DNA from 4 places in the Bradyrhizobium sp. 25ACV genome. Region 1 is predicted to be linked to each of the others. Evidence: predicted binding sites of a transcription regulator. Region 1 holds the regulator's gene; each other region holds the start of a gene.
What was found. The regulator PhoB, encoded in region 1, activates phosphate uptake and scavenging genes when phosphate is short. The targets are predictions, from matches to a motif close to TGTCATNNANCTGTCAT.
Positions count from the first base shown of each region.

Region 1 (7,822 bases):
CGGCCTCGATATCGCCATGCGGCACCTGGTCGAAGCCTTCCATGGGCGGACCGAAGCCTTCGAGATATTTTGCAGAGCCGGTCGCCGCGAGCGTTGCCAGGGTGCGGCCGTGAAACGCGCCTTCGAAAGTGATGATGCGATAACGTTCCGGATGGCCCTTGGAGAAGTGATGATGCCGGACCAGCTTGATCACGCCCTCCAGCGCTTCGGCGCCCGAATTGCAGAAGAACACGAAGTCCGCAAAGCTCTCGTTGCAAAGCCGGTTGGCGAGCTTTTCGCCATCCGGGCTCTGGAACAGGTTCGACATGTGCCAGAGCTTCGTCGCCTGCTCCTGCAGCGCCTTGATCAGATGCGGGTGGCAATGGCCGAGCGCATTCACAGCCACGCCCGAGGTGAAATCGAGATAGCGATCGCCATTCGTCGCGATCAGCCAGCAGCCTTCGCCGCGCTCGAAGCCGAGGTCGGCTCTGGCGAAAACGGGGAGCAAATGCGGCGCTGCGCTGTTAGTCATGATGTCACTTGAATGTTGAGGACGGTGTGACGCGTGCATTGCGCAACGCACCATCGACCGGCCCGGAAAACGAAACGTGCCGCCTTTTAAGGGCGGCACGCGGGACTATCTTATGCTTGGCAAGACGGGTGTCAATGCCGCCCGGAAAGCCTCGGGAAACGCTGAATCCGTAGTCTTGCGGTGCCGATTTTGCGGGTTTTCACCACGGAACATGTGGAAGCGAGTCGGCGGACTCTTGCGCGGGAGTCACGCCATATTGTAGCGTTTGGATTGTCAGATACGACATCTCGTGCAGCGGTTCTGATCTCAAGAGTCCTCATGTACCGGCGTAAACGTTCAGGCGTCAGTCACGCGCCCGGCGAGCCTTAAGGGATTCTGGCGGCACGGGTTTTTGAAGACTTAGGCAATCGCTGCGAGGCCCCAGGATGGCTGGCGCGTAGCGAGGGAAAGGGTGCAATGACGGTTTTGACCTGGTCCGACGATCGCGTCGAGCAGCTGAAAAAGCTCTGGGAGGCCGGACTTTCGGCCAGCCAGATCGCAGCTGAGCTCGGCAATGTGACCCGCAATGCCGTGATCGGCAAAGTGCACAGGCTCGGTCTGTCGGGCCGCGCCAAGAGCCCTTCATCGGCAGCGCCCCGGCCGCGCAAGGCGCGTCCCGCGCAGCACATGATGCGGGTGACCCGTCCCATCGCGCGCGGCAACACCGCGCTGGCGCAGGCCTTCGAGGTCGAGGTGGAGGCTGAACCGGTCACCTACGACAACGTGGTGCCGATGAGCCAGCGGCTGTCGCTACTCGAGCTGAACGAGGCGACCTGCCATTGGCCGGTCGGCGATCCCTCGAGCCCGGATTTCTTCTTCTGCGGCGGCAAGGCACTCTCCGGCCTGCCCTACTGCGCCCAGCATTCGCGCGTGGCGTATCAGCCGGCGGCGGATCGCCGTCGCGCGCCGGCGAAGCCGGGTCCGCGCTGAGCTTGTTGATCTAACTGATTGCAGCCGTCACACGATGACGGCTCAAACCACTCGGTGTCATCCCCGCGAACGCGGGGATCCATAACCACAGGGCGCAGTTGTCGCGCGAAATGGTCACTCCGAGTCTTCGCTAAACCACGCCCTGTGGTTATGGGTCCCTGCTTTCGCAGGGACGACACTGAGGGTGTGGCGGCAGCCCACCAAACCCCAACGCCTGCAAACCTTACGTCTGCTCCGCCTTCGCGAAGCGGTCGTCGAGCGCGTAGCCGGCGCCGCGGACGGTGCGGATCGGGTCCTGCTCGCGGCCGAGATTGAGCAGCTTGCGCAGGCGGCCGATATGGACGTCGACGGTGCGCTCGTCGATGTAGATGTCGCGGCCCCAGACGCTGTCGAGCAGCTGCTCGCGCGAGAACACGCGGCCGGGATGCTCCAGGAAAAACTCCAGCAGGCGATATTCGGTCGGGCCGAGATCGATCGGCCGGCCCGAGCGCGCCACGCGGCGCTTGTCGCGGTCGAGCTCGATGTCGCCATAGGCCAGCACCGTCGCGAGCCGCTCAGGACTGGCGCGCCGCAGCAGGCCCTTCACGCGCGCCAAAAGCTCTGGCACCGAGAACGGCTTGACGATGTAGTCGTCGGCGCCGGTCGCAAGTCCCCGCACCCGCTCGCTCTCCTCGCCGCGCGCGGTGAGCATGATGATCGGGAGCTGCTTGGTGTCGGGCCGCGTGCGCAGGCGGCGGCACAGCTCGATGCCTGACAGGCCCGGCAGCATCCAGTCGAGCACGATCAGGTCCGGGATGTGCTCCTTGAGGCGGGTGTCGGCGTCGTCGCCGCGCATGACCGTCTCGACGTCATAGCCGTCGCCTTCGAGGTTGTAGCGAAGCAGCTCGGTGAGAGCTTCCTCGTCCTCAACCACCATAATGCGTGCGCCCATCGGGTCGTCGCTCCTTCAAGTCTTCAGGTATTCGGGACCGTCGTGGCAAAGGTGGTCATGTCGCCCTTCGGCCGCTTGTCGGTGATCGCCTGGCCCTCGATCATGTAGAACACGGTCTCGGCGATGTTGGTGGCGTGGTCGCCGATCCGCTCGATGTTCTTGGCGCAGAACATCAGATGGATGCAGAACGAGATGTTGCGCGGATCCTCCATCATGTAGGTGAGGAGCTCGCGGAACAGCGAGGTGCAGATCGCGTCGACTTCCTCGTCGCCCTTCCACACCGCCATCGCCGCCGGCAGATCATGCGCGGCATAGGCGTCCAGCACCGACTTGACCTGCTGCTGCACGAGGTCGGTCATGTGCTCCAGGCCGCGGAACAGCTTCAGCGGATGGAAGTCGGTCTCCAGCGCGGCGACGCGCTTGCCCATGTTCTTGGCGAGGTCGCCGATGCGCTCGAGGTCGGTCGCAACGCGCATGGCGCCGACGATCTCGCGCAGATCCACCGCCATCGGCTGGCGACGGGCGATGGTGAGCACCGCACGTTCCTCGATGCGCTTCTGCAGCGCGTCGAGCTCGGCGTCGATGGTGACGACGCGCTGGCCGAGCGCGACGTCGCGGCGGATCAGCGCGTCGACGGAATCGACGATCATGCGCTCGGCGATGCCGCCCATCTCGGCGACCAGGCGGGTGAGCTCCTGGAGGTCGGTGTCGAAAGCTTTTGCGGTATGTTCGGTACCCATGTCGCGTCTCCTCAGCCGAACCGGCCGGTGATGTAATCCTGCGTGCGCCGGTCGCTCGGCGACGTGAAGATCTTGCTGGTGTCGTCGAACTCGATCAGCTCGCCGAGATACATGAAGGCGGTCTTGTCGGAGACGCGCGCGGCCTGCTGCATGTTGTGGGTGACGATCGCGATCGTGTAGTTCTCGGACAGTTCCTGGATCAGCTCCTCGACCTTGGCGGTCGAGATCGGGTCGAGCGCCGAGCAGGGCTCGTCGAACAGGATCACCTCAGGCCGCACCGCGACGGTGCGGGCGATGCACAGACGCTGCTGCTGGCCGCCGGAGAGCGACAGGCCGGAGGCGTTGAGCTTGTCCTTGACCTCGTTCCAGAGCGCGCCGCCGCGCAGCGCCTTCTCGACGCGGTCGTCCATCTCCGACTTCGAGATCTTCTCGTAGAGGCGGATACCGAAGGCGATGTTCTCGTAGATCGTCATCGGGAACGGCGTCGGCTTCTGGAACACCATGCCGACCCGGGCGCGCAGCAGATTGAGGTCGAGCCTGGGGTCGAGGATGTTGGTCTGGTCCAGCATGAGCTGGCCGGTGGCGCGCTGGCCCGGATAGAGGTCGTACATCCGGTTGAAGATGCGCAGCAGGGTCGACTTGCCGCAGCCCGACGGGCCGATGAACGCCGTGACGCGGTTGGCGCCCAGCGTCAGGTTGATGTTCTTCAGCGCGTGGTGCTCGCCGTAATAGAAATTGAGATTGCGCACCGTCACCTTGGCCGGGGCTTCCGGCAGCGGCTGCGAGGCCAGATGAGCGTTGGAACTCATGGATACGGACAGGTCGGTCATTTTGCAGTCCTCTCGGCGCCGAGGATGCGCGCGCCAATGTTCAGGGCAAGCACGGTGAGCGTGATCAGCAGCGCGCCGCTCCAGGCGAGCTGCTTCCAATAGGCGTAGGGGCTCTGGACGAAGTTGTTGATGGTGACCGGCAGGTTGGCCATCGTCTTGTTCAGGCCGAGGCTGAAGAACTGGTTCGACAGCGCGGTGAAGAGCAGCGGCGCGGTCTCGCCGGCGACGCGGGCGGTGGCGAGCAGCACGCCGGTGATGAGGCCCGACCGGGCCGCACGATAGGCGATACGCTTGATCACCAGCGAGCGTGGCAGGCCGAGCGCCGAGGCCGCCTCGCGCAGGGGATTCGGCACCAGCAGCAGCATGTCCTCGGTGGTGCGCAGCACGACCGGGATCACGATGACGGCGAGCGCCAGGCTGCCTGCGATCGCGGAGAAGCCACGCATCGGCACCACCACCGCGCCATAGATGAACAGGCCGATGATGATCGAGGGCGCCGAGAGCAGGATGTCGTTGATGAAGCGGATCACCGAGGTCAGCCGGTCGTTGCGGCCGTATTCGGCAAGGTAGGTGCCGGCGAACAGGCCGAGCGGCGCGCCGATGCCGACGCCGATCAACGTCATGATGATCGAACCGACGATCGCGTTGCGCAGGCCGCCTTCGGTCGAACCCGGCGGCGGCGTATCCGCGACGAAGATCTCGAGATTGAGGCCGGCCAGGCCGTTGAAGAGCAGCGTGATCAGGATCAGCGCCAGCCAGGTGACGCCGAAGGCGGCCGCGGCGAAGCAGAGCCCGCGGATGACGATGTCCTTGCGGCGACGACGCGAATAGATCGGATTGAGCGCCATGACGTTACTTCCCCGCCTTCTTGTCCAGCCGCATCAGCATCAGCCGCGCTGCGGCCAGCACGAAGAACGTCAGCACGAACAGCAAGAGGCCGAGCAGGATCAGGCCGGACTGGTGCAGGCCGTCGCTCTCGGCGAATTCGGATGCGATCGCCGCCGAGATCGTGGTGCCCGGCGCGAAGATCGATGAGGAGATGCGGAACGAATTGCCGATGATGAAGGTCACCGCCATTGTCTCGCCGAGCGCGCGGCCCAGCGCCAGCATGACGCCGCCGATGATGCCGACGCGGGTGTAGGGGATCACCACGCTGCGGACGACTTCCCAGGTGGTGCAGCCGACGCCGTAGGCGGCCTCCTTCAGCACCGGCGGCACCGTCTTGAACACGTCGACCGAGATCGAGGTGATGAAGGGCAGCACCATGATGGCGAGGATCAGCGCGGCGTTGAACGTGCTGAGATAGGACGGCGGACCCGCGAAGATCGCACCCAGCACGGGCACGCCGTCGAAGATCCTGATCATGAAGGGCTGGAAGGTGTTGGCCAGGAACGGGCCCAGCACGAAGAAGCCCCACATGCCGTAGATGATCGAGGGAATGCCGGCGAGCAGCTCGATCGCCATGCCGATCGGGCGGCGCAGCCATTGCGGGCAGAGCTCGGTGAGGAAGATCGCAATGCCGAGACCGACGGGAATGGCGATCAGCATCGCGATGAAGGAGGTGACGAGCGTACCGTACATCGGCCCTAGCGCGCCGAGCACGGGCGGATCGGCCGACGGCGCCCAGCGCTGCGTCCACAGGAAGGAGAAGCCGTATTCCTTCATCGCCGGGAACGCGCCGACGATCAGCGAGACGATGATGCCGCCGAGAATGAGCAGCACCGAGATCGCGGACAGCCGCGTGATCCAGTAGAAGGTGACGTCGCCGAGCTTGAACGCGCTCAACGCCTTGGCGCGGTCATACGGTCCGGCGTCGTCGATTACATCGCTCTGAACGGCCATTTCTGCCACGCCGATCCCCTGTGCCCGATAATATACGCTTGTTGTCAGTCTTTTTGTCGGTCTCGCGCTCCGGACGCGGCGCGCGCCGATCCGGAGCGGAAGTCTTGTAGTTCCGGCCCTCGCGGAGCGGCACACTGGACGATGCTTCGCATCGCCAGGGCCGCACCGCGGCCGGGACACGAGGGTCTTACTTAGCTCTTGATCTCGGCAGCCCAGGTCTTCTCGATCAGGCTCACGACGCCTTCGGGCATCGGGATGTAGTCGAGCTCTTCAGCCGCCTTGCCGCCGCTCTTGAAGGCCCAGCGGAAGAACTTGATGGCTTCCTGCGAGGCCGCCTTGTCGGTGGCGGACTTGTGCATGAGGATGAAGGTCGCCGCCGTGATCGGCCACGACTTCTCGCCGGGCTGGTCGGTCAGGATGACGTAGTAGCCGGGCGCCTTGGCCCAGTCGGCGTTGGAGGCGGCCGCCTGGAAGGCTTCGACGGTCGGCTGCACCGGCTTGCCGGCCTTGTTGACGAGACCGGTGTAGGTCAGTTTGTTCTGCTTGGCATAGGCGTACTCGACGTAGCCGATCGAGTTCTTGGTCTGGCTGATGTTGCCCGACACGCCTTCGTTGCCCTTGGCGCCGACGCCGACCGGCCACTCGACCGCGGTGCCTTCACCGACCTTGCTCTTCCAGTCCGCGCTGGCCTTGGCGAGATAGTTGGTGAAGTTGAAGGTGGTGCCCGAACCGTCCGAGCGGCGGACCACGGTGATGGCGTCCGAGGGCAGCTTCAGATTCGGATTGAGCTTCTTGATCGCGGCGTCGTCCCACTTGGTGATCTTGCCGAGATAGATGCTGGCGAGCGTCTCGCCGTCGAACACCATCTCGCCGGGCTTCACGCCCTCGAGGTTGACGACGGGGACGATGGCGCCCATCACCATCGGCCACTGGACGAGGCCGTCCTTCTCGAGCTGCTCGGCCTTGAGCGGCGCGTCGCTGGCGCCGAAGGTCACGGTCTTGGCCTGGATCTGCTTGATGCCGCCGCCGGAGCCGATCGACTGGTAGTTCAGACCGTTGCCGGTCTCTTTCTTGTAGGCGTCAGCCCATTTGGAATAGATCGGGAATGGGAAGGTGGCACCGGCACCGGTGATGTCGGCAGCAAAGGCCGCCGTCGTCGAAGCGGCGACCATGCCGGCAGCGACGATCGTTTTGAGGAAATTCATGCTGGTCTCCATTGGGGGGAGCGAAGCGCCAACCGCGCCCGATCGCGCTCCCCGCGCCGCCCCTTTAGGAGCGGTCGGCTGTGCTTTTACGAAGGTTTCGTGACAGTCGGATGACACACTCAAGCGATTGGAATCGCGTGAGTTTCAGGTCTAAACTAAAGTCTTAGCCTGGGGAAAACAGGCGGTGAAAGTGGCGCCCTGCCGGGGCACACTTTCGATCAAAAGCCGGCCGCGATGGCGGTTAAGAATATGTTTCACCAGCGATAATCCAAGCCCCGTGCCGCCCTGCGAGCGGCTGTCGCCGACGTCGACCCGGTAGAACCTCTCGGTCAGCCGCGGCAGGTGCTCGGGCGCGATGCCGGGGCCGAAATCGCGGACCATGATCCGGATTTCCTGAGTTCCATCAGTGGCTGCGGCTGAGGTCAGCGACACGATGACGCGTCCGCCGGAGGCACCGTATTTGAGCGCGTTCTCGATCAAATTCTCGAACAGGCGGAGCAGCTCCTCGCGGTCGCCCGCGATCATCACCGCCCCTTCAGGCAGATGGATCTCGACCTCGACCTGGCGCTCGCGCGCCAGCGGCTCGAGCCCGTCGGCGACCTGACGGATGATCGGCAGCAGGTCGACCAGGGTGTCGGGCCGGACATGGGCCGACAGCTCGACCCGCGACAGCGACAACAGGTCGTCGATCAGGCGCGCCATGCGGGTGGCCTGGTTGTGCATGATGCCGAGGAAGCGCTCGCGCGCCTTGGGATCGTCCTTGGCCTGGCCCTGCAGCGTGTCGATGAAGCCCG
Region 1 covers NZ_JAVAYO010000013.1:245,126-252,947, reverse strand. Annotated here, with positions in the region: gene RAD04_RS27725 (acetylornithine transaminase) at 1-511, opposite strand, end outside; gene RAD04_RS27720 (GcrA family cell cycle regulator) at 968-1,480, shown strand; gene phoB (phosphate regulon transcriptional regulator PhoB) at 1,704-2,411, opposite strand; gene phoU (phosphate signaling complex protein PhoU) at 2,435-3,151, opposite strand; gene pstB (phosphate ABC transporter ATP-binding protein PstB) at 3,163-3,981, opposite strand; gene pstA (phosphate ABC transporter permease PstA) at 3,978-4,829, opposite strand; gene pstC (phosphate ABC transporter permease subunit PstC) at 4,834-5,823, opposite strand; gene pstS (phosphate ABC transporter substrate-binding protein PstS) at 6,015-7,028, opposite strand; gene RAD04_RS27685 (ATP-binding protein) at 7,179-7,822, opposite strand, start outside.

Region 2 (7,822 bases), on a different contig from region 1:
AATTCGTCCGGCACCGTCATGAAGAACTGGCGGAACAGCAGCGTCGCGGTGGCCGAGGCGATCAGCGGCAGCGCCAGGCCCGCATAGCTGTCGAGCATGTGCAGATCGGCGACGATCTTGTAGGTCGGATAGATGCGGACCTCGACCGGCAGCATCAGGGTGATGAAGATGATCCAGAAGATCGCCATCCGGAACGGAAAGCGGAAATACACGATCGCATAGGCCGAGATGATCGAGATCGCGATCTTGCCGACCGCGATCAGCAGCGCCATCACCAGCGAGTTCAGCATCATGTTGCCGACCGGCTCGCGGGTCGAGCCGCTCGTGCCGACGAAGATGGTTTGATAATAGGTCTCGAAGAAATGGCCGCCCGGCAGCAGCGACATCTGCCCGTTCGCGATCAGCGCATTGTCCTGGGTCGAGGCGATGAATGCGATGTAGACCGGGAAGGCGACGATCGCGATTCCGATCCAGAGAATGATGTGCGCGACGTAGCGCCGAAAGCCCTCTTCCTCGACCATCAGTAGGTCACCTTGCGTTCGACGAAGCGGAACTGGATTCCCGTCAGCACGATGACCATGACCATCAGGATCACCGATTGCGCCGCGGAGCTGCCGAGATTGCCGCCGAGCAGGCCGTCGGAATAGACCTTGTAGACCAGCGTCTCGGTCGACTTGCCGGGACCGCCGCGGGTCATGGTGTCGATGATGCCGAACGTGTCGAAGAAGGCGTAGACGATGTTGACGACCAGCAGGAAGAAGATGGTCGGCGACAGCAGCGGGAAAGTCACGGTCCAGAACCGGCGCATCGGACGGGCACCGTCGATCGCGGCAGCTTCGAGCACGCTTCGCGGGATGCTCTGCAGGCCGGCGAGGAAGAACAGGAAATTGTAGGAGATCTGCTTCCAGGCGGCGGCGAGGATGATCAGGGTTGCCGCCTGGTCGCCGTCGAGCAACGGATTCCAGTCGATCCCGATCGCGCGCAGGTAGCGCGCGATGATGCCCAGCGAGGGATGCAGCATGAAGATCCAGAGCACGCCGACGACCGGCGGCGCCACCGCATAGGGCCAGATCAAGAGCGTGCGGTAGAGCATCGAGCCGCGCAGTGGCTTGTCCGCCATGACGGCGAGCAGCAGCGCAAAGGACAACGACGAGACCGCGATGGCGAACGAGAAGAAGAAGGTGCGGAGGATCGCCTCGAAATAGGCGGGCTCCCTGAACAGGTCGAGATAGTTATCGAACCAGACGAAGCTCGTCGAAAGGCCGAAGGCGTCCTGCAGCAGGAAGGACTGGATCACCGCCTGCAGGGCCGGCCAGTAGAAGAATAGCAGGACGATCGCGAGCTGCGGCGCAACCAGCGCGTAAGGCAATAGCCTGGATTGGAAAATGGCTTGCTTTTGCATGGTGTCCGCCGAAAGCGGCAGGTCGGGGGACCGGCCTGCCGCTCATCGCCTCACTTGACGGCGGTCTTTTCGAATTGCCGCAGCATGGTGTTGCCGCGCTCGACGGCGGCATCCAGCGCCTGCTTGGCGGTCTTCTTGCCGGCCAGCGCCTGCTCGATCTCTTCCGACCAGACGTCACGCAGCTGAACCATGTTGCCGAGGCGCAGACCGCGCGAATTCTCGGTCGGCTCCTTGTTGGTCAGCTCGAGCAGCGGGGTCTCGAGATAAGGCTGGTCCTTGTAGAAGCCCTCGGCCTTGGCCTTCTCATAGGCCGCCTTGGTGATCGGCAGATAGCCCGAGGCCTTGTGGATGTAGACCTGGCGATCGGTGTCGGAGAGGAAGGTCAGGAATTTTGCGACACCCTTGTATTCGTCGGCCGGCTTGCCGCCCATGACCCAGAGCGAAGCGCCGCCGATGATCGAGTTCTGCGGTGCGCCCTTTGCCTCCGGATAATACGGCATCGGCACCGCGGTGAAGTTGAACTTGGCCTGGGCCTTGACGTTGCCGAAGAAGGCCGACGAGGTCAGGTAGATCGGGCATTCGCCCGAGGTGAAGCGGCCTTCGCCGGTGTTGGTCCGGCCGGCATAGTCGTAGACCTTGGTCTTCTGGAGCTCGACCAGGTTTTCGAGATGCTTGACCTGGAGCGGCCCGTTGAACTCGAGCTTGGTGTCGAAGCCGTCGAGGCCGTTGGCCTTGCTGGCGAGCGGGACGTTGTGCCAGGCGGAGAGCTGCTCGAGATTGACCCAGGTGACCCACGAGCCGGAGAAGCCGCAGGTGTCATGACCGGCAGCCTTCAGCTTCTTGGCGGCCTCGAACGTCTCGGGCCAGGTTTTCGGGATCGCGACATTGGCCTTCTTCAGCTCGTCCAGATTGACCCACATCACGGTCGACGACGAGTTGAAGGGGAACGACAGCATCTCGCCCTTCGAGGTCGAGTAGTAGCCGGTGATGGCGGGCAGGTAGATCTTGGGATCGAACTTCTCGCCGGCGTCGGCCATCAGCTTGTAGACGGGCTTCACCGCGCCGGTCGCAGCCATCATGGTGGCGGTGCCGACCTCGAACACCTGCATGATGTGCGGTGCGTTGCCGGCACGAAACGCCGCGATGCCCGCGTTCATGGTGTCGGCGTAATTGCCCTTGTAGGTCGGAACGACCTTGAAGTCGCTCTGCGACGCGTTGAAGTCGTTGGCGAGCTTGACGATGACGTCGTTGTTGGCGCCGGTCATCGCGTGCCACCACTGGATTTCCGTCACGGCCAGCGCCGGCGACGCGGTCATGCCAACCGTGAGTGCAAATGCGGCAGCCGCCCCAAAGTGTCGAAGAGCCATCAAGTAAACCTCCCTTGGCCGTCAAAAGAAGCGCTTGCGCTAGCAGCGCCATATGACGTTCACATGACTGTGTAAGCGGCCGAAACGAAAGCGGCAAGCGCTGGAAAAGGGAAGCCGGCAAATAGGCGAAGACGGCGCGGGCAGCCGCATTGGTTCGCGGTGCACTATCGTGCCCGCGCCGCACTGCGGCATCATTCGTTGGACGGAGGCGGTGGCCTCTAGCGCTTGCGCTCGGGGCCGCAGACGGTGCCCTTCTCGACCATCGCGTCGATCTCGGCCTTGGAGTAGCCGAACTCGCCCAGCACTTCACCGGCGTGCTGGCTGAATTTCGGCGGCAGCCGGCGCAGGCTCGGCTTGCTGCGGTCGAGCCGGATCGGCGAGGCCACGCCCTTGTACCAGTCCTTCTCGATAATATCGCCGCGCGCGATCGTGTGCGGGTTGGTCAACGCCTGGTCGATCTTCTGCACGGGCCCGGCGGGCAGGCCCGCGGCGAGCAGGCGATTGCAGAGCGGCTCGGCCTCGTGCTGGCTGAACACGGCCGCAAGCTCGGCGCGCAGCGCCTCGCGGTTGGCGATGCGGTCCTTGTTGCGGGCAAAGCGCGGATCGGTGCCGAGCTCGGGCTTGCCGATCTCCTTGGCGAGCTTGCGGAAGGTGCCGTCATTGCCGACGCCGATAAAGATGTTGTCGGTCTTGGTCGGGAAGATCGCGTAGGGCACGAGGTTGGGATGCTCGTTGCCGGTGAGGCTCGGCGGCTTGCCATGCATGAAATAATTCGCAGTGTGCGGATGCATGATGGCAAGGCCGGTCTCGTACAGCGTCGTCTCCAGGAACTGCCCCTTGCCCGAGCGCTGCCGCTCCGACAGCGCCATCAGGATGCCGATCGCCGCGTAAAGCCCCGTCGTGATGTCGACCAGGGGCACGCCGATCCGCATCGGTCCGCTCTCGGGCGAGCCGGTCGCGGCGATCATGCCGGTCATGGCCTGGATGATGGCGTCATAGCCGGGATTGCCGCCGCGCGGACCGTCGGCGCCGAAGCCGCAGATCCGGCAATGCACGAGGCGCGGGAATTTCTTGCTGAGGACGTCGTTGCCGATGCCCCATTTCTCCAGCGTGCCCGGCTTGAAATTCTCGATCAGGACGTCCGCCGTCTCCAGCATCTTGAGCAGCACGATGCGGCCGCCTTCGGAAGCGAGGTCGAGGCCGATCGAGCGCTTGTTGCGGTTGATGCCGACGAAATAGGCCGCGTCCTCCTCGTGGAAGGGAGGGCCCCATTCACGCACCTCGTCGCCCGCGGGCGGCTCGACCTTGATCACGTCGGCGCCGTGGTCGGCGAGGATCTGGGTGCAGTAGGGACCGCCGAGCACGCGCGTGAGATCGATGACGCGCAATCCGCTCATTGCGCCCAATGCGGCTTCAGAACTGGCGGCTTCAGAGCTCATGCCTTCGCTTCCCCTGTGTCGATATTTGGTCACAGGCCTAGCGAGGTTCGTACAAGCCAGCAATGGCCTGTTGCGTAGGGGCGTATGCACTGCCGGCCGCATGCCGCGGCATGGCAAATCAGGATTGGCAGATCAGCGGAAGCGGCCGGCCCGAGGGGGATCCCGGGCCAGCCAATCCGCACTTTCGATCAGACGACCGTCAGGCGAACGTCGACATTGCCGCGCGTGGCATTGGAGTACGGGCACACCTGGTGCGCCTTCTCGACCAGCGCCTCGGCTTCCGCGCGGGCGAGGCCCGGCAGCGAGACGGCGAGATCGATGTCGAGACCGAAGCCGCCCTCGGAGCGCGGGCCGATCCCGACGGTCGAGGTGACGGAGGCATCAGCCGGAACCTTCGGCCCGCCCTGGGACGAGACGAACTTCATCGCGCCGATGAAGCAGGCGGCATAGCCGGCCGCGAACAGCTGCTCGGGATTGTTGCCGGCGCCGCCGCCGCCGCCGAGCTCCTTCGGCGTGGTGAGCTTGACGTCGAGCGCGCCGTCGAGGGTTGCAGCATGGCCATCACGGCCGCCGGTGGCCTTGGCGCTGGTCTTGTAGAGGACGTTCACGGACATTGTCGTCTCCTCGGGTCTTCCGGTTGGGGTGCGCTCTGTATCGCAAACAATTGGATTGTGCGCAATCTAAATTAGCATGGCTCACATTTAATTGTTCGCAATTGAATGTGCCGCCCGCCGGCCCCAGAATGGAAGGAAATCCCGTGAGATTCTCCATGCCCCGGAAACTATCGACCCTCGATCCGCAACGCCTCGACAACCAGATCTGCTTCGCGGTCTATTCGGCCGCGCACGCCTTCAACCGCGTCTACAAGCCGCTGCTGGACCGGCTCGGCCTGACCTATCCGCAATATCTGGTCATGCTGGTGCTGTGGGAGCGCGACGACGTGCCGGTCAAGGACATCGGCGAGCGGCTGTTCCTGGATTCGGGCACGCTGACGCCGCTGCTCAAGCGGCTCGAGGCCGCCCATCTCGTGAGGCGCACCCGCTCGAGCGAGGACGAGCGTCAGGTCCTGATCGCGCTGACGGCGCAGGGCCATGCACTGAAGGAAAAAGCCCGCAGCGTGCCACAGTCGATCCTGGCAGCGTCGGACTGCTCGGTGTCGGAACTGGTCACGATGAAGGACGAGATCGTCGCGCTGCGGGATCGGCTGAACGCGGTGATCGGGGAGTAGGGGGTTCGGCGATCAGAAATGCTTCTTTGCGAAAGCGCGTCCTGAGCCAGATTTCAGATATCGCTCGAACGCAACAGCGCGTGCAGCGTCGTCGAAGGCGAAATAGGTCCTAATTCGCCAAGGCCCAAATTTGGAGGTGTGCGGTACTTCGCCTGCGTTGTGCTTCGCCAAGCGTGCCCGCAAATCATCCGTGATGCCGACATAGAAGTGCTCGGAATCGAGACTTTCGAGGATATAGACGTATTTCATTCTGCTTCCTCCCCGGAGGGTAGGATAGCAGCTTCAAGGCACGTTTAGCGTGTTGCTTCAATGCAGCGTGGATATCAGCTTGAGCCCGCCGACGCCCTTCGGGCTATGGCGGGGCAGCCTTCGCTCACTTCGCTACGAGAGACTTCCCCAGGCTTGCCTAGCCGAAGCTCGCGAAGCGAGCGAAGGCTGGTGGAGCCAGGCGGGATCGAACCGCCGACCTCTTGCATGCCATGCAAGCGCTCTCCCAGCTGAGCTATGGCCCCTTAGTCCTTGCGGGGATCCTGGTGGATCACCCGCACCGGCGAGTCCTGGTGACTCGCGCGGTGCACCCTTTTTCACAGATCAGGGCTGATCTCAAGTCTCTTCATCACCTCCGACATCACCAATGATGTCGGTCACGTCCTCATCGCCCTCTTCTTCGTCGGCAATGAAGGTCGAATCATCGTCATCGTCGTCATCGAGGGTCTCATCGACCTCGATATCGTCCTCGGATTCGGGCACGGCGGCCTTGACCTTGCCGGTGTTCTCCTCGGCGTCGGCCTCCTCGAGCGAGACCTCCTCGACCTCTGCCGGCTCCGGCGTGGTGTCGGCCGTCGCTGCGTGCCGGGCTTCGGCGCCGCGGGGCATGCGCGCGGGCGCGACCGGGGCGATCGGCACGACTTCGCCGGTATAGGGCGAGATCACCGGATTCTTGTTGAGGTCATAGAACTTCTTGCCCGTGGTTGGGCAAATACGTTTGGTTCCGAGTTCGGACTTGGCCACGGCAGGAATCCTGGGAATGTCTGAAAAGCGGTGTTTCACTTGGCTAGTTGGCGGCCCGCTGTCAATAGCGCATTACGGGAGAACGACATGCCCGTGACGGGGCGCTGACCATGTGGTACCTGCGCCCAGCCCCCTTGAGGGCGCATCCAAGGACACAATCGTGACCCATTCCGACCAAACGAGGCCGCTCCAGGCTCGCGCCAGCGGGCCCCTGACCGGGAAAGTACGGGTGCCCGGGGACAAGTCGATCTCCCACCGTGCCCTCATCCTGGGCGCGCTCGCGGTCGGCGAGACCAGGATTTCAGGCCTGCTCGAGGGCGAAGACGTCCTCAACACCGCTAAATCGATGCAGGCGCTGGGCGCCACCGTGGAGCGGACCGGCGATTTTGCCTGGAAGGTGCAGGGCGTCGGCGTCGCGGGCTTCGCCCAGCCCAAGGCCCCACTGGATTTCGGGAACTCCGGCACCGGCTGCCGGCTGGTGATGGGCGCCGTCGCCGGCTGCCCGATCTCGGCGGTTTTCGACGGCGACGGCTCGCTGCGCAGCCGCCCCATGCGCCGGATCCTCGATCCGCTGGAAAAGATGGGCGCGAAGGTCATATCCGGCAGTGAGGGCGGCCGTCTGCCCCTGACCCTCCAGGGTGCGCGCGACCCGCTGCCGATCACCTACAAGACCCCGGTCGCCTCGGCCCAGATCAAATCTGCGGTGCTGCTGGCGGGCCTCGCCGCACCCGGCACCACGACGGTCATCGAGACCGAGGCCAGCCGCGACCACACCGAATTGATGCTGAAGCATTTTGGCGCCGACATTACCTCGGCACAGGAGGGCGTGCACGGCCGCCGTATCACGCTCAAGGGCCAGCCCGAGCTGCACGGCGCCAATGTCGTGGTGCCGGCCGATCCCTCCTCGGCGGCTTTCCCGGTGGTCGCGGCGCTGATCGTCGAGGGCTCCGATGTCGTCCTGTCGGATGTCATGACCAATCCGCTGCGCACCGGCCTGTTCACCACGCTGCGCGAAATGGGCGCCTCGATCGAGGAGAGTGAAGTCCGCGGCGACGCCGGCGAGCCGATGGCAAAGCTGCGCGTGCGGGCCTCGAAGCTGCGCGGCGTCGTGGTGCCGCCGGAGCGCGCGCCCTCGATGATCGATGAATATCTCGTGCTGGCGGTGGCAGCCGCCTTCGCCGAGGGCACGACGATCATGCGCGGCCTGCAGGAGCTGCGCGTCAAGGAATCGGACCGCCTGGAGGCCACGGCCGCCATGCTCCGCGTCAACGGCGTGAAGGTCGAGGTCACCGGCGATGATCTGATCGTCGAGGGTCGCGGTCACGTCCCCGGCGGCGGCACCGTCGCGACCCACATGGACCATCGCATCGCGATG
Region 2 covers NZ_JAVAYO010000005.1:341,256-349,077, forward strand. Annotated here, with positions in the region: gene ugpE (sn-glycerol-3-phosphate ABC transporter permease UgpE) at 1-521, opposite strand, end outside; gene ugpA (sn-glycerol-3-phosphate ABC transporter permease UgpA) at 521-1,402, opposite strand; gene ugpB (sn-glycerol-3-phosphate ABC transporter substrate-binding protein UgpB) at 1,453-2,769, opposite strand; gene RAD04_RS14440 (CaiB/BaiF CoA transferase family protein) at 2,988-4,208, opposite strand; gene RAD04_RS14445 (organic hydroperoxide resistance protein) at 4,397-4,822, opposite strand; gene RAD04_RS14450 (MarR family winged helix-turn-helix transcriptional regulator) at 4,978-5,436, shown strand; gene RAD04_RS14455 (GIY-YIG nuclease family protein) at 5,449-5,685, opposite strand; tRNA gene RAD04_RS14460 (tRNA-Ala) at 5,873-5,948, opposite strand; gene RAD04_RS14465 (TIGR02300 family protein) at 6,040-6,447, opposite strand; gene aroA (3-phosphoshikimate 1-carboxyvinyltransferase) at 6,608-7,822, shown strand, end outside.
Region 2: ugpB (sn-glycerol-3-phosphate ABC transporter substrate-binding protein UgpB) is a predicted target of PhoB. The motif match lies at 2,822-2,838, and genes of this name have one in related genera.

Region 3 (7,822 bases), on a different contig from region 1:
TCTCCCTGGAGAGCCGGAAGGGTCCTGATGTCCGTCAACAGCAAGCGCGTCTTCTACTCCAATTATTTGGCCAATCCGATCTATGTCGACATCCTGAAGGCGCGGCCCGACGTCCGGCTCGATCGCATCGAGAACGGGAGTCCCGAAGATGTCTACGCGCCGATTTTGAATGCGGCGCACGTTTACCAGATCGGCGCCGCCCGCGACGAGCTCGCCCCTCATTTCCATGTCGATGCCACCTTCCTGAAGCGGACGCCGAACCTGCTGCTGGTCTCCAGCAATGGCGCGGGCTTCGACCCTGTCGATGTCGAGGCCTGCACGGATGCGGGCGTGCTGGTCGTCAACCAGTCCGGCGGCAATGCCCATTCCGTCGCCGAGCACGCGCTGGCGATGATGCTGACCTTGTCCAAACGTATCATCCAGTCGGATCGCCGCCTGCGCCGCGAGCGCGACGTCAACCGCAACGATCTGGTGGGCAACGAGGTCGAGCACAAGACCGTCGGCATCATCGGCCTCGGCAATGTCGGCCGCCGCATCGCCGCGCTGTGCAAGGGCCTGCTCGGCATGAAGGTGCTGGCTTATGATCCGTACCTCACCGCCGACGTGATGGCGGAGCGGGGCGGCGAGAAGGTCGAACTCGACGAGCTGTTGCGCCGCGCCGATTTCGTCTCGATCTCCTGCCCGCTCGACAAGGGCAGCCGCAACATGATCAGCACGCGCGAGTTCGGGCTGATGCAGCCGCATGCGTATTTCATCACCACGGCGCGCGGCTTCATTCATGACGAGGATGCGTTGCTCCAGGCCCTGCGCGACAAGCGCATCGCCGGTGCCGGCCTCGACGTCTGGTCCAAGGAGCCCCCACCGCCGGAGCACCCGCTGCTCCAGTTCGACAACGTGCTGGCGAGCCCGCACACCGCCGGCGTCACGATCGAGGCGCGGCAGAACATGGGGCGGATCGCGGCCGAGCAGGTGCTGGACACGCTCGACGGCAAGCGCCCGCCTCGCATCATCAATCCCGAGGTCTGGCCGCGCTATGCGGAGCGCTTCAAGCAGGCTTTTGGCGTGACGCCGGGGTAGGGGCGCGAAGGGTCAGCGCGCTCCGATCATTGGTTACCACGACGGAAAGGCAAAGCGCCGGATCTTATCGATCGGGTAAGGGAACGTGTATCACTTGTCCTGTAGTTGAAAGTCCATGAGCATCTTCTCGATTGCGACATCCGGACTTTCCGCGGCGAGTTTGCGCGTGAACGTCGCCGCGAGCAACATCGCCAATGTTCAAACGGCCGGCCCGCTGCCGGCGCCGGGCGGGTCGAGCCCGTCGGCCGTTACAGGCAGTCCGGGCATTGCTCCTACGTTTCCCGCGGCTTACGTGCCATTGCGCGTCGATCAGGTCGACCAATCGAGCGGCTCGACGCCGGGGCGGCACGATCGCGAAGGTGTCGACGGTATCGCCGAGCTATACCGCGCAATCCGACCCGAGCGCTTCCTTCGCAAACCAGGATGGGCTGGTCGCAGCGCCGAATGTCGATATCGCCAGCGAATTCGTTCAACTGGCGGCCGCCAAGTACAGCTTCATTGCCAATGCGAAAGTCATTCAGGCTTACGCGGAAACGACAGAGTCGCTTCTCGACATAACCACATGAGGGGACTGCCGCCCGGATGGGCGGCGGGAACCTTGCCGGCCTTTGATCCGCGTCAAAATCTCCTTCCCAGGTCCGGCTTAAATGGGATTAGAGTGCGGCCGGGGCAGCAGGGAGGTCCCATGTCAACCTATGTCGTCAAGTTCATGAAGGATGTGCTCGGCGAGTACGGCCGGCAGAGCGAGATTTGCCAGGGTACGCTGGAAATCGACGCCTCCGATGAGGACGAGGCCAGGGAGCGGGCGAAGGCCAGGTTCTGCAAGGACCAGGCCCTGCATCACTGGTCGCTGCATGCCGACCGCATCCATGTGCGAGCGGCCGACTTTCCGTCCTGAGGTTTACCGGCCCGGCGCCATGACGGGCGGGGGCGCCGTGGTCCCCGCGCCGAGCGATCGCTGCACCATGACAGTGTCGGACCAGCGGCCGTGGCGATAGGCCACGCCGCAAAGCAGGCCGGCGCGCGCGAAGCCGAACTTCTCGTGCAGCGCCAGCGAAGGCGCGTTGTCGGCGTCGATATAGCCGATCATCTGGCGGAAGCCGGCCGCCGCACAAGCATCGATCAATTCCTGCAGCAGCAGCCGTCCGACCCCGCGGCCGAGCTGCTCATGGTGGACGTAGATCGAGTGCTTGGCCGTGTAGCGATAGGCCGGGCGCTTGCGGAACAACACTGCATAGGCATAGCCGACCACCTCGCCGCGAAACGTTGCGACCAGATGCGGCAGGCGGGTCTGCTTGAGGTTCTTGCGCCGGTCGCGCAGATCGTCCGGCTCGGGCGCGCCGGTTCCCTCGATGTTGCGCGCCACGCCGTTGCGGACGTGATGGCGGTAGATCGCCAGCATCGCCTCGACATCCCTGTCGCGTGACGGCCTGACCAGGACGGCTTCGTCGCTCGCGCGCGCAGCTGTTTCGTTCATTCGCACCTACTCGGCAACGACGTAAGTATAGAGCCCGATGCGCCCCTGGGCATCGATCTCCTTGTAGACGCCCTGGATCTCGACGTCGAAGCCCGGAAATGTGTTGAAGCAGGTTTCGAACATCTTGAGATAATCCACCATGGGCTTGGCTCGTTCCGTCAGCCGCTCCCCGGGCACGATGGTGGCGATGCCCGGCGGATAGACCACGAAGGGCGTGGTCGCGATGCGGCCCGCGATGGCCTCGATCGGCAAATAGTCGACGTCGTTCTTGAACAGATAGCGGGCAGCATCGCGAGGCGACATCGCGATCTCAGGCATGTGCTCGGGCATGAACTGCCGGGCCTGAAGCGCGCTGACGTCGGCGGCGCGGAAGAAGCGGTGCATCTCGCCGCAGAGATCGCGTAAGCGCACGCCGGCATAGCGTGCCTGCCGCCGCTGGTAGAACTCCGGAATGACGTCGGCCAGCAGCGCATTGTCGTCGTGCAGCCGCTTGAAGGCGACGAGGCCGGAGATCAGCGTGCCGGCCTTGCTCGCCTCGACGCCGGGGGTGAGCAGGAAGAGCAGGGAGTTGAGGTCGTTCTTCTCGGGGACGATGCGGTTCTCGCGCAGATATTGCGCCACGATGGGTGCGGGGATGCCGTGCTCGGCATAGGCACCGGAGCGGTCGAAGCCGGGGGTGAGCAGCGTCAGCTTGTTCGGATCGGTCATGGCAAAGCCTTCGGCCATGCCGGGGAAGCCGTGCCAGTTGGTGTCGGGCGAGAGCTGCCACAGCGCGGCGTTGGTGGCGAGCTCGTCGGTGGAGAGGGTTTCCCAGGCGACGTTGTGCGCGGCGCCGGGGCGGCCGACATCGGGAATGGCGACGCGGTCGGGAACGAAGGGTTCGAAGAACCAGCGCCGATCGGCGTTCTGCTCCTTTTCCTCGAACTCCCTGCGCATCGCGCGGATCTTCTTGCGCAGCTCGATGCCGAGGCGGATCGTGTCGTCCCACAGCACTTCGCCCGAGCGGCCCTTCATCATCTGGGCGCCGACGTCGAGCGAGGCGAACAGCGGATAGAAGGGCGAGGTGGAGGCGTGCTGCATGAAGCTTTCGTTGAAGCGGCGGTGCTCGACGCGCCGCTTCTGGCCGCGGATGTGGCGATCCTTGATGTGGATCTGTGAGGCCTGCGAGAAGCTGGCAAGCTGCTTGTGGGTCGATTGCGTCGCGATGATGCCCGGTGCCTCGGGCGGAAGGTTCGCCAGCCCCATGGCGAAGCGGCCGGCATAGAGCGGATGGAATTTCATGAAGCCGGCCCAGGCCTCGTCGAACAGGATGTACTCGCAGAGATGGCCGATGCGCTTCAGGATCATCTCGGCGCTGTGGATCGTCCCATCATAGGTGCACTGTTCGACGACGGCGACGCGGAACGGCCGCTCCTTGCGCCAGGCATCCTTGTCCGTGACCAGCGGGTGATTGCGGATCGCCTCGCGCAAGGTTTTCTCGTCCAGCACGTCCCAGCGCATCGGGCCGATCAGGCCCCAGGCGTTGCGGATGGTCGGCACGTAAACCGGGACGCCGCCGTTGATCATCAGGGCGCCGTGATGGGCGGCCTTGTGGTTGTTGCGGTCGAACAGCACGAGGTCGCCGTCGGTGACGAGGGCGCCGAGCGCGACCTTGTTCGAGGTCGAGGTGCCGTTGAGCACGAAATAGGTCTTCTCCGCGCCAAAAATCTGCGCGGCTTCCTTCTGCGCCTTCAGCGCCGGCCCTTCATGGGTGAGGAGGTCGCCGAGATCGAGCACGGAATTGTCGAGGTCGTCGCGGAACACGGATTCGCCGAGGTGCTCGACGAAGACCCGGCCGATCGGGCTGCGGTTGTAGAACACGCCGCCATTGTGCCCCGGGCAGGTCCAGAGCTGGTTGCCTTCCTCGGCATAGTCGACCAGGGCGCCGAAGAACGGCGTCTTCAGCGTTTCGGCATATTGCTTGAGCCGGCTGATCAGATTCTTGGCGATGAAGGTCGGCGTCTCCTCGGACAGGAAGACATAGCCGTCGATGAAATCGAGCACCTCGACCGGCAGGTCCTCGAAGCGCTTGCGCCGGATCAGGAGGATGATCGGGAAATCGAGGCCGCGGCGGCGCATCAGGTTGATCAGCGCCGAGGTCTTGCCCTCCAGGCCCTTCTTGCCCCAGTCCACCACCATGCACCCGATCGCGGCATCGGTCTGCACCGCGATTTCGGCATCCTCCAGCTTGCGAGCCCGGACCACCTCGAAGCCGGAGCGCTGGATCTCCTCGATGATCTGGCTGAAGCGGATGCCTTCGAGATCGTCGGCGTCGAACACAGGTGCGGCGAATAGGAAGTTGAATCGCTTGAAATAGTCCATGTCGCGTCCTGAATGTGCCAGAGACACAGCTCATCGACACATTCGATGACAGCTGGATGACACTGGCCCGATCCAAGCATGGCTCGGATGACAAGGCAGGTCAGCCGAGCAGCTTGTCGAGCGTGATCGGGAAGTGCCGAATACGCTTGCCGGTGGCATGATAGACGGCGTTCGCGATTGCCGCAGGCACGCCCACGATGCCGATCTCGCCGAGACCCTTGACGCCGAGCTTGTTGATCCGGTCGTCCGGCTCGTCGACGAAGATGACGTCGATGTCGTGAATATCGGCATTCACCGGGATGTGGTACTCGGCGATGTTCGCGTTCATGATGCGGCCGAAGCGGTGGTCCATCACCGTCTCCTCGTGCAGCGCCATTCCGATCCCCCAGACCACGCTGCCCATGATCTGGCTGCGGCCTGTCTTGGTATTCAGGATCCGCCCGGCCGCGACGGCGCTCACGACCCGCGTGACCCGAATGACGCCGAGTTCCTCGTCGACCTTCACCTCGGCGAAGACAGCCGAATGCGTGTTGCGGGCGTGCGACTTGTCCTCCGCGAACTGGTTGAGCTTCTGCTTCTCGATCCGCTCGAGCTTGCCGTGACGCATCGCATCGGCGATCGAGACGGCGCAGCTCTTGTCGCCGGCCTTGGAAATCGTGCCGTTAACAAGAACCATTTCGGATGCATTGAGGCCGCCAAGTGGCGAGTCAGGTATCGCCTTGGCCAGACGCGCGAGCTCCTGGCGGATGTCCTCGGCCGCTCCCAAGACCGCATGTGCGCTCGAAGCGGCCATCCAGGAGCCGCCCTCGACGGGCGCTTGGGGCAGGGTTGAATCGGCAAGCTTCACGTCGATATTCCCGATCGGCAGCCCGAGGGCGTCGGCCGCGACCTGCGCCATGATGGTGTAGGTGCCGGTGCCGATATCGGACGCGGCGCAGGATACCTCGGCGTGGCCGTTGGCGGTCAGCACGATGCGCACGGCGACCGGCATCTGCAGCGCCTCCCACACCCCTGTCGCCATGCCCCAGCCGACCAGGTCCTTGCCATCGCGCATCGCACGTGGCGCGGGATTGCGGCGGGCCCAGCCGAAGGCTTCCGCGCCACGGGCGTAACATTCGCGCAGCTGCTTGCTGGTGAAGGGCAGGTCTTCGCTCTGGTCGCGATCCGAGTAGCACTTCAGGCGCAGCTCGATCGGATCGAGCTTGAGCGCGACGGCCAGCTCGTCCATGGCGCATTCGAGTGCGCAGACGCCCGTTGCCGCGCCCGGCGCACGCATGTCGCAGGGGGTGGGGACGTCGAGGTGGACGAGCTTGTGGGAAAGGCGACTGTTGGGGCTCTTGTAGAGCTGCTCCGCCCAGCCGGTGTCATTGCGTGAGAAATCCTCGTAGCGCGAGGTGACGGCAATGGCTTCGTGCGTGACCGCATCGAGCGTGCCGTCCGACTTTGCGCCGAGCGCGACGCGCTCGATGGTCATCGGCCGGTAGCCGAGCCCATACATCTGCTGCCGCGTCAATACGACACGAACGGATCGCTTCAGCGCGAGGGCGGCAAGCGTTGCCAGCACCACCTGGTGCTGCGGCCGCAGGCCGGAGCCGAAGGCGCCGCCGACATAGGGCGAGACCACGCGGATGTCCTCCGGCTTCATGTCGAACACGCCGCAGAGATATTTATGAACGTTCTGGACGCCCTGCGTCTTGTCGTAGACCGTGAGGCTGCCGCTGCCGTCCCAGACCGCTGTCGTCGCATAGAGCTCCATCGGGTTGTGGTGCTCGGTCGGGAGGACGTAGTCGGCCTCATGGCGAACCGCTGCCCCAGCCAGCGCCGCTGCGGCGTCGCCGCGCGGCTTGTGCGGCTGGTCCACCTTGGCGGATGTGCCGCGTTCGGTTTCGAGATCGGTCGCAAACGCCTCCTGCTCGTATTCGACACGCACGCGCGTTGCCGCGAATTTGGCAGTTTCCCAGTCCTCCGCGATGACGAGCGCGATTGGCTGACCGTTGAACTTGACCCTGTCGTCATAAAGCGGGCGGAAGGGTGAACCCTTCTCCGGCGCCACCTCGTCCTTCCAGGCCTCATCCTTGTCGGCGAGGGCCACGCGATGCGCATGCGTGAGCACGTCGACCACGCCCTTCACCTTCAGCGCGTCGCTGGTGTCGAGCCGAGCGATGCGCCCGCGCGGAACCGTGGCATCGACGATGAAGCCATGGAGGAGGCCGTCTGCCGCGAATTCGCCGGCATATTTGGCGGCGCCAGTGACTTTGGCCCGGCCATCGACGCGGGACGTTGGTGTTCCGACATAGCCGTTCATCGGTCCCTCACGCGATCTTCTTGTGGGCTTGTGACTGTGGTGTGCCGCTTGCGGCCTGCATCAGCGTACGCACGACGGCCCGGCGTGCGAGTTCGAGCTTGAAGCCGTTGTGCGAACCAGCGACCGCTCCCTGCAGCAGCAGATCGGCAGCGCGTCCAAAATGATCCGGCGTTGCCGCCTGGCCGCGCAACGCCGCTTCAGCTTCGAGCCTGCGCCACGGCTTGTGAGCCACACCGCCGAGTGCCAGGCGCGCTTCGCTGATTGCGTTGCCCTCCAGTTCGAGCGCAGCCGCGACCGAGACCAAGGCAAAGGCGTAGGACAGCCGGTCACGGATCTTCAGATAGCTGTAGTTCCGGGCAAAGCCGCGCGGCGGCAGCCCGATCGCGGTGATGATCTCGCCGGTGCTGAGATTGGTATCGACGTGAGGTTTGTCGCCTGGAAGCCGATGGAAATCTGTCAGCGCGATGGTGCGCTCACCAGTGGGGCCTGCGATGTGCACCAGCGCGCCGAGCGCGGCCAGCGCCACGCTCATGTCGGATGGGTTGGTCGCGATGCAGGAATTGCTGGCGCCTAGGATCGCGTGGTTGCGGTTGAGACCGTCG
Region 3 covers NZ_JAVAYO010000001.1:217,296-225,117, reverse strand. Annotated here, with positions in the region: gene RAD04_RS00945 (hydroxyacid dehydrogenase) at 28-1,077, shown strand; partial or broken gene RAD04_RS00940 (flagellar basal body rod protein FlgC) at 1,193-1,643, shown strand; gene RAD04_RS00935 (hypothetical protein) at 1,763-1,975, shown strand; gene RAD04_RS00930 (GNAT family N-acetyltransferase) at 1,979-2,554, opposite strand; gene RAD04_RS00925 (Orn/Lys/Arg family decarboxylase) at 2,561-4,915, opposite strand; gene RAD04_RS00920 (xanthine dehydrogenase family protein molybdopterin-binding subunit) at 5,016-7,220, opposite strand; gene RAD04_RS00915 (FAD binding domain-containing protein) at 7,228-7,822, opposite strand, start outside.
Region 3: RAD04_RS00925 (Orn/Lys/Arg family decarboxylase) is a predicted target of PhoB. The motif match lies at 4,961-4,977, and genes of this name have one in related genera.

Region 4 (7,822 bases), on a different contig from region 1:
TCAGCATGTGACGGCAGTTCCCGTTATCGATCGCTAACCATAGCAGGTTCCGAGCGTGATTCAGATCACGCAAGGCCTCCATGGTGAGGGGGATCACGGACCTCAAGCTCGAACGCGGCGAGGCTCCCCGGCAACCAATCTCGCATCGAGTTCAGTGCCAAAGGAGCACGCCATGTTCCGCCTAAAGCCTTTCCTGATGACAGCCAGCCTTGTGGGAAGCTTGTTCGGCTTCGCCTGCGGCCCTGTTTCCGCGCAAGTTGCTCCGGTCGAGTCGGCCCCCACCGCGCTGCAGGGCCCGGAGCAGCGGGTGGCGCTGGTGATCGGCAATTCGAACTACAAGAACGCGCCGCAGCTCGCCAATCCCGACAATGACGCCGAGTCGATGGCGAAGTTCCTGAACTCCGCCGGGTTCGAGGTGGTTGCCGCGACCGACCTGACCCAGAACGACATGCTCCGCGTGGTCCAGGACTTCTCCGCCAAGGTGTCCGCGCGCGGTCCGAACACGGTGGCGATGGTCTATTACGCCGGTCACGGCGTGCAGCTCGCCGGCGAGAACTATCTCGTTCCCGTCGACGCCAAGGTGTCGAGCCAGACCGAGCTCGTCAATAATTCGGTGCGGCTGGTCGACGTGATGTCGACGCTGGAGACGATCCCGAGCCGCATGCGCATCGTCATCCTCGATGCCTGCCGCAACAACCCCTTCCCTGATGTCAATGACGCCGGCCGCGGCCTTGCCATTGTCGATGCGCCGAACGGCTCGATTGTCGGTTACTCGACCGCACCGGGCGCTGAAGCGCTCGACGGCACCGGCGGTCACAGCCCCTACACGCAAGCGTTCCTGAACGTCGCGCGCGAACCCAACGTGCCGATCGAGCAGCTGTTCAAGCGCGTCCGCCTGCAAGTGAACCAGTCCACCAGCGGCGCGCAGATCCCGTGGGAGAGCTCCTCGCTGACCTCGGACTTCACCTTCTTCGGCGACACCGCTGTTGCCGCCAACCGCGCGCCGGTCAGGGCGCCGGTGGTGCAGATGGCCTCCAACCTGCCAAGCCGCTCGACGCGTCAGGCCTATGACTACGTCGTGTCCGAGGGCCGGCCGGAGTACTATCAGGAGTTCATCCAGATGTATCCGCACGACCCGCTGTGCGACCACGTCCGCTGGCTGCTCAACAACCTGCTGCTCTCGCAGGCCTGGCACAAGGCGGTGCTCGTGAATTCGCCGCTCGGCTACAAGACCTTCTATGACAGCTACGGCACCAGCCCCTATGCGCAGATGGCGCTGAAGCTCCAGGTGCAGCCGAAGCAGATCCCCTTGATGCAGGCGACCAAGTTCCTGGCGCCGCAAAACATTGCTCCGACCTTCAAGATCGGCAATCTCGGCCAGCCGAAGTACATGCCGCTGCAGCAGGGTAATGGCAGTGGTCAGATCAATGGCAATTTGCCGGTCGTGCAGAAACCGGTCGACGGCAACGTCATCGGCAAGCTCGGCAATGGCGGCCAGATCGTCAACCTGCCCTCGGGCAACAACAACCAGCCCGGCCAGCAGAATGGTACGCCGTCAAAGAACCCGGGCAAGATCGTCACCCTGCCCGCGCCGACCAACACGACCAACAATGGCGGCACCGGCAAGATCGTCACCCTGCCTGTGACCAACACCAAGCCGGACGCCGGCAACGTTAACGGCAAGCCGGGCAAGATCGTGAGCATGCCGGTAAATGTCGGCAAGGGCGGCACGACCGTCGAGACCAAGCCGGTGAATGTTCAGACGCAGAACAACCCGATCCGTGTCAACAACGGTGTCAAGATCAACAACAACCCGGTGAACAAAGTGCAGGTCCAGAACAACGTCCAGACCAACCGCCCGCAGCTGAACACCACCAACCGCATGGTCAACAGCAACAACAACTTCCGCCAGTCGATGAACCAGGCGCAGGGCAATGGCGGCGGCAGCAATCATCGCGGCTTCATGCGCTGATTGTGGACAGCCACACAACGACAAAGGGGCAGAGCGGAAGCGCTCTGCCCCTTCTTTCATATCAACTCTTGGACCTCGTCATTCCGGATGCGCCGGAGGCGCAGGCCCGGAATCCATACTCCCGATCGTGGTTATGGATTCTCAGATGCGCAATTGCGCATCGTAGTTCACGCTTCGCGTGCCCCGGAATGACGACGATCAGGCCACCAGCTCAGCGAACAGATCCGCATCGACGTTGCCGCCGGAGAGCACGATGACGACGTTCTTGCCCGCAACGTCGAGACGCCCCGCCAGCAGTGCGGCGAGGCCCACGGCGCCACCCGGCTCGACCACGAGCTTCAGCTCGCGATAGGCGAACGCGACGGCGGCGCCGACTTCCTTGTCCGACGCCGTGACGCCGCGCGCGAGGAGCTTGCTGTTGATCGCAAAGGTCATCTCGCCGGGGATCAGGGCCATCAGCGCATCGCAGATGGTGCGGCCCGCCGGCGGATGCGGCTCGCGATGGCCTGCGCTCAGCGAGATGCCGTGATCGTCGAACGCCTCGGGCTCGGCCACCACGATCTGGGCCTGCGGATAGCGCGCCTTCACGGCGGTTGCGACGCCCGCGATCAGGCCACCGCCGGAGGCCGGCGCCACCACGATGTCGGGGCTGAGGCCGAGCGTTGCCAAGTCTTCCGCGATCTCGCGGCCGGCGGTGCCCTGCCCCGCGATCACGAACGGATCGTCATAGGGCCTCACCAGCGTCGCGCCGCGCTTTTCGGCGATGCCGCGCGAGATCGCCTCGCGGTCGTCGCGGTCGCGGTCGTACAGCACGACCTCGGCGCCATAGGATTTGGTGCGCTCGCGCTTCGACAACGGCGCATCCGCGGGCATCACGATGGTTGCCTGCATGTCGAGGATCTTTGCCGCTGCCGCCACGCCCTGGGCGTGGTTGCCGGAGGAGAACGCCACGACGCCGCCGGCGCGCTTGTCCTGCGGGATCGAGAACACCTTGTTGAAGGCGCCGCGGAACTTGAACGAGCCGGTGCGCTGGAGCATCTCCGGTTTCAAGAACACCTTCGCGCCGACGCGCTCGTTGAGCACGGGAAAGGACAACAGCGGGGTGCGGATGGCATAGGGCGCGATCACGCGCGCTGCGGCGTCGATATCGGCGGGGCCGATCGGGAGGAGCTGTTCGGTCATGGCCGAATGTTATCGCGGCCGATGAGGGCCGGGCAAGACACCTCAGCGCGAGGATTTCGTCCTCGTCAGGCCACGAAGCGAGGCTGTTCCGCGCCGTTTCGGCCCGGCAGCACCGCTCCGACTGCTCTTATGCTGTCCACGAAGGCGCGGGCCGAGGCTTCCCAGGTGTAATTGGCGGCGAATTCGACACAGTCCTGCCGGGAGATATCCAGCGCCGCGAAGCAGGCGCTGCGTAGGTCGTGATCGAGGGCGCCGACCGGGGCCTCGCCGAGGACGTCGCGGGGGCCCTTCACCGGGAAAGCGGCCACCGGCAGACCGCTTGCGAGCGCTTCCAGCAGCACCAGACCAAAGGTGTCGGTCTTGCTTGGAAACACGAAGACGTCGGCGGCCGCATAGATATCTGCCAGTTCCTCGCCGTGCTTCTCGCCGAGGAAGATCGCATCGGGATAGGCCTCTTCGAGCGAGGCGCGCGCGGGGCCGTCACCGACGATCACCTTGGTCCCGGGCAGATCGAGATCGAGGAAGGCCTCGAGGTTCTTCTCCACCGCAACGCGGCCGACCGACAGGAACACCGGTGCCGGCAGGCAGAGGTCGATGGCGCGGGGATGGAACAATCCCGTGTCGACGCCGCGCGGCCACAGCACGACGTTATCAAAACCGCGCTCGGTCAGCTCGCGGGCGAGCGCAGGCGTTGCCGCCATCACGGCGCGGCTGGGCGCGTGGAAGCGGCGCAGCGCCCGCCAGATCAGCGAGCCCGGCACCGGCACGCGGGCGCGGACATATTCGGGAAAGCGGGTGTGGAAGCTGGTCGTGAACGGTAGCCTGCGCTGGCGGCAATAGCGACGGACCATCAGGCCGATCGGCCCTTCGGTCGCAATGTGGATGCTGTCGGGGCGCGCCTCCGCGATCAGCTTCGCAATGCGCGCGGGACGCGGCATCGCCAGACGCACATCGCGATAGCTCGGCATCGCAAAGGTGCGAAACGATTGCGGCGTCAGGAACGTGAATTCGACGCCGAGGCTTTTGCCGGCGTCGGCGAGCTTGGTCAGCGTCCGAACCACACCGTTGACTTGCGGGTGCCAGGCGTCGGTCGCGACCAGGATGCGCATCAGGCGGCCTCTGTTATGCAGCTCTGGCTGCAACCTGCGGGACGGCTGCCGGCTTCTGCAAATGATCCGCCCAGGTGATGATCTCGAAATGGCCGTCGTCGTGCTCGACCAGGGCTGTGCAGCTCTCGACCCAGTCGCCGCAATTCATGTAGCGGATGCCGCCCTCGTCGCGGATCACGGCGTAATGGATGTGGCCGCAGATCACGCCGTCGGCGTCGTGGCGCCGCGCCTCGGCGGCGAGCGCCTGCTCGAACGCGCCGATATAATTGACGGCGTTCTTGACCTTCTGCTTGGCCCATTGCGACAGCGACCAATAGGGCACGCCGAACAGGCGGCGGAAGAAGTTGACGAAGCGATTCATCTGGATCGCGAAGTCGTAGGCCTTGTCGCCGAGATGGGCGAGCCAGCGCGCGTTCTGCACCACGAGGTCGAAGATGTCGCCGTGGATGACGAGATAACGCTTGCCGTCCACGCCGGTGTGGACGGTGTTCTCGACCACGTCGATGCCGCCGAAATGCGTGCCGTAATAGTTGCGCAGGAACTCGTCGTGATTGCCGGGAATGTAGACGACCTTGGCGCCCTTGCGCGCCTTGCGCAGCAGCTTCTGCACGAGGTCGTTGTGGGATTGCGGCCAGTTCCAGCTCGATTTCAGCGCCCAGCCGTCGACGATGTCGCCGACGAGATAGATCGTGTCGGCATCATGGTAGCGCAGGAAGTCGAGCAGAAGATCGGCTTGAGAACCGCGGGCTCCGAGATGAACGTCGGAGATGAACAACGTGCGAAAGCGCCGCTCCGGGCTCTCGTCACTCACATCGTAACTTCCCATGCGCCAGCCTGTAACAATGTCCCGTGACAGGGGGATGACCGATTGAACTTTTGAGGCACCTTCAGATACGAATCACGCTTGCCTCGCCCTCCCCGCGAATATCAGTCGCATGCGACAACCAGGCGACATGGCGCCGCAGGGGGCCGCAAGGACCCCGCGCTTCCCTTTGAGAACGGTTCCTGCGGCCATCCTTCGAGACGCCCGCTTTAGGCAGGCTCCTCACAGGATGAGGACCGAATGCGCGGCAGCAGTTTCAATGGTCACGGTGCTGCTTAGCCTCATCCTGAGAGGAGACCGCGCAGCGGTCGTCTCGAAGGACGAGGCCTACGCTCAGATGGTGCCCGCTTCAGTAGAACTTGTGGAAATGATGGATCGGACCGTGGCCATGACCGACGCTGAAGCGGTCGGCGGCTGCGATGGCCGCGCTGATCCAAGCCTTGGCGTTGCGCACGGCAAGCTCCAGACCTTCGCCCTTGGCGAGTCCCGCCGCGACCGCCGACGATAGCGAACAGCCGGTGCCGTGGGTGTTGCGTGTGGCAACGCGCGGCGCCGCAAGCGTGATCGTGCTTTCGGACGTGACGAGATAGTCGGTGCTCTCGGCGCCCTCGCCGTGTCCGCCCTTGATCAGGACTGCACGGCAGCCGAGCGCCAGCAGGCGACGCCCCTGGCTTTCGATCTCGGCCTCGCTTGCCGCGACCGGCTCGTCGAGCAGAGCCGCGGCTTCCGGCAGATTGGGCGTGATCACCGACGCCAGCGATATCAGTTTTGTGCGGAGCGCGTCGACGGCCTCGGATGCCAGCAAGCGGTCGCCGGAGGTCGCCACCATCACGGGATCGAGCACGACGTGCTTCGGCTTCCAGCGCGACAGCGCGGCCGCGATTGCATCGATGCTGGCGACCTGGGCCACCATGCCGATCTTCACCGCGCCAATGTCGAGATCGGAGAACACCGCATCGATCTGCGCGGTGACGAACTCGGCCGGGACCGGGTGAATGCCGGTGACGCCGCGTGTGTTCTGCGCCGTCAGCGCCGTGATGGCGGAGGCACCATAGACGCCGAGCGCGGCGAAGGTCTTCAAGTCGGCCTGGATGCCGGCGCCGCCGCTCGAATCGGAGCCCGCGATGGTGAGTGCGACCGGGGTCGTCATCGCCGGACACCTTTGCTGGATACGGACACAGCCATGGCCTGTCCTAGCGCGGCCGAGGAACACCGGCAAGCGCGCCGAGCCGTGTCCGACAGTGATTCGCGACGCCGTGTATTCCCTGCGAATCGGGCAAACAGCGGGCCGACTCGCCCCGCAATCGTGCGGACTTGAAAATGCAACCGCGCTGGACCCTTGGTATAGTCTCGAACCTCACCTGCTTCGCCGAAGAGCGGGAGGTGAGAGTTGAACTGTCCAGCGACACCCATGTTGCGGGCTCCCGGCCCGCAAGCCGCCTGGAACGGAATCTTGGGGTGGAATGATGTGGGCCTTTTTTGAACGTCTCCTCGACTCGTCCATGCTGTCGCCGCACGGCATCTGCCTGTTGTGGGAGCCTGAGCTGGTCTGGCTTCACGTCGTTTCGGACGCCTGCATCGCGGCCGCCTATTTTTCGATTCCGTTTGCCCTTGCGATTCTGGTCACCAAGCGGCGCGACCTCAAGTTCGGCTGGGTCTACTGGGCCTTCGCGATCTTCATCATGGCGTGTGGCCTGACCCATGTGCTGTCGATCTACACGCTCTGGGTCCCGGTCTATGGCATCGAGGGCATGGTCAAGGCGGCGACCGCGGTGGCGTCCGTGGTCACGGCGGGCGCGCTCTGGCCGCTGCTGCCGAAGATCCTGACGATCCCCTCGCCGTTCGAGCTGCGGCAGGTCCAGGCCGCGCTCGAGGAGGAGGAAATCAAGAGCCGGGACGCGACGCTGCTGCTCCAACAGGTCAGCGACGCCCAGCGCGCGATGCGCGAGAGCGTGGCGCGCCTCACCGCGATCGTCGAGACCGCGGTCGACGGGGTCATCCTGTTAGACGCGCAGGACCGCATCCTGCTGTTCAATCCGGCCTGCGAGCGCTTGTTCGGCTACTCTGCCGACGAGGTCATGGGCCGGAACGTCAGGATGCTGATGCCCGAGGCGGGCACCGCGCCCGACAGCCACGCAAGGCATTTCGCGACCGCCGGCGAGGCCATCGGCCTGCGCAAGGACGGATCGACCTTTCCGATGGACGTGTCGGTCGGCCGGACCCGGCAGGACGGCGAATTGATCTTCGTCGGCATCGTCCACGACCTGACCGCGCGCAAGCTGACCGAGCAGCAGCTCCAGCAGGCGCAGAAGATGGAGACGGTCGGCCAGCTCTCCGGCGGCATCGCCCACGACTTCAACAACCTGCTCACCGTCATCATCGGCAACGCCGAGCACCTGAGCGAGCAGCTCAAGGCGAGGCCCGACCTGCGCCGCTTTTCCGAGGACATCTGCCAGTCGGGCGAACGGGGTGCCGAGCTGACGCAGCGCCTGCTCGCATTCAGTCGCCGCCAGTTGCTGCAGCCCCAGACGATCGATTGCCGCGGCCTGCTCGAGTCCATGTTCAAGCTGCTCAAGCGCACCTTGCGCGAAGACATCGAGATCCGGACGGCCTCCAGGCCCGGCACGATCGTGGCCTTCGCGGATCGGGCCCAGCTCGAATCCGCCGTGCTCAACCTTGCGCTCAATGCGCAGGATGCCATGCCGGCCGGTGGCCACCTGACCCTGAGCACGGAGT
Region 4 covers NZ_JAVAYO010000009.1:67,206-75,027, forward strand. Annotated here, with positions in the region: gene RAD04_RS21520 (RbsD/FucU family protein) at 1-7, opposite strand, end outside; gene RAD04_RS21525 (caspase family protein) at 173-1,972, shown strand; gene RAD04_RS21530 (threonine/serine dehydratase) at 2,171-3,154, opposite strand; gene RAD04_RS21535 (glycosyltransferase family 4 protein) at 3,220-4,263, opposite strand; gene RAD04_RS21540 (UDP-2,3-diacylglucosamine diphosphatase) at 4,277-5,089, opposite strand; gene thiD (bifunctional hydroxymethylpyrimidine kinase/phosphomethylpyrimidine kinase) at 5,436-6,236, opposite strand; gene RAD04_RS21550 (PAS domain S-box protein) at 6,550-7,822, shown strand, end outside.
Region 4: RAD04_RS21540 (UDP-2,3-diacylglucosamine diphosphatase) is a predicted target of PhoB. The motif match lies at 5,113-5,129, and genes of this name have one in related genera.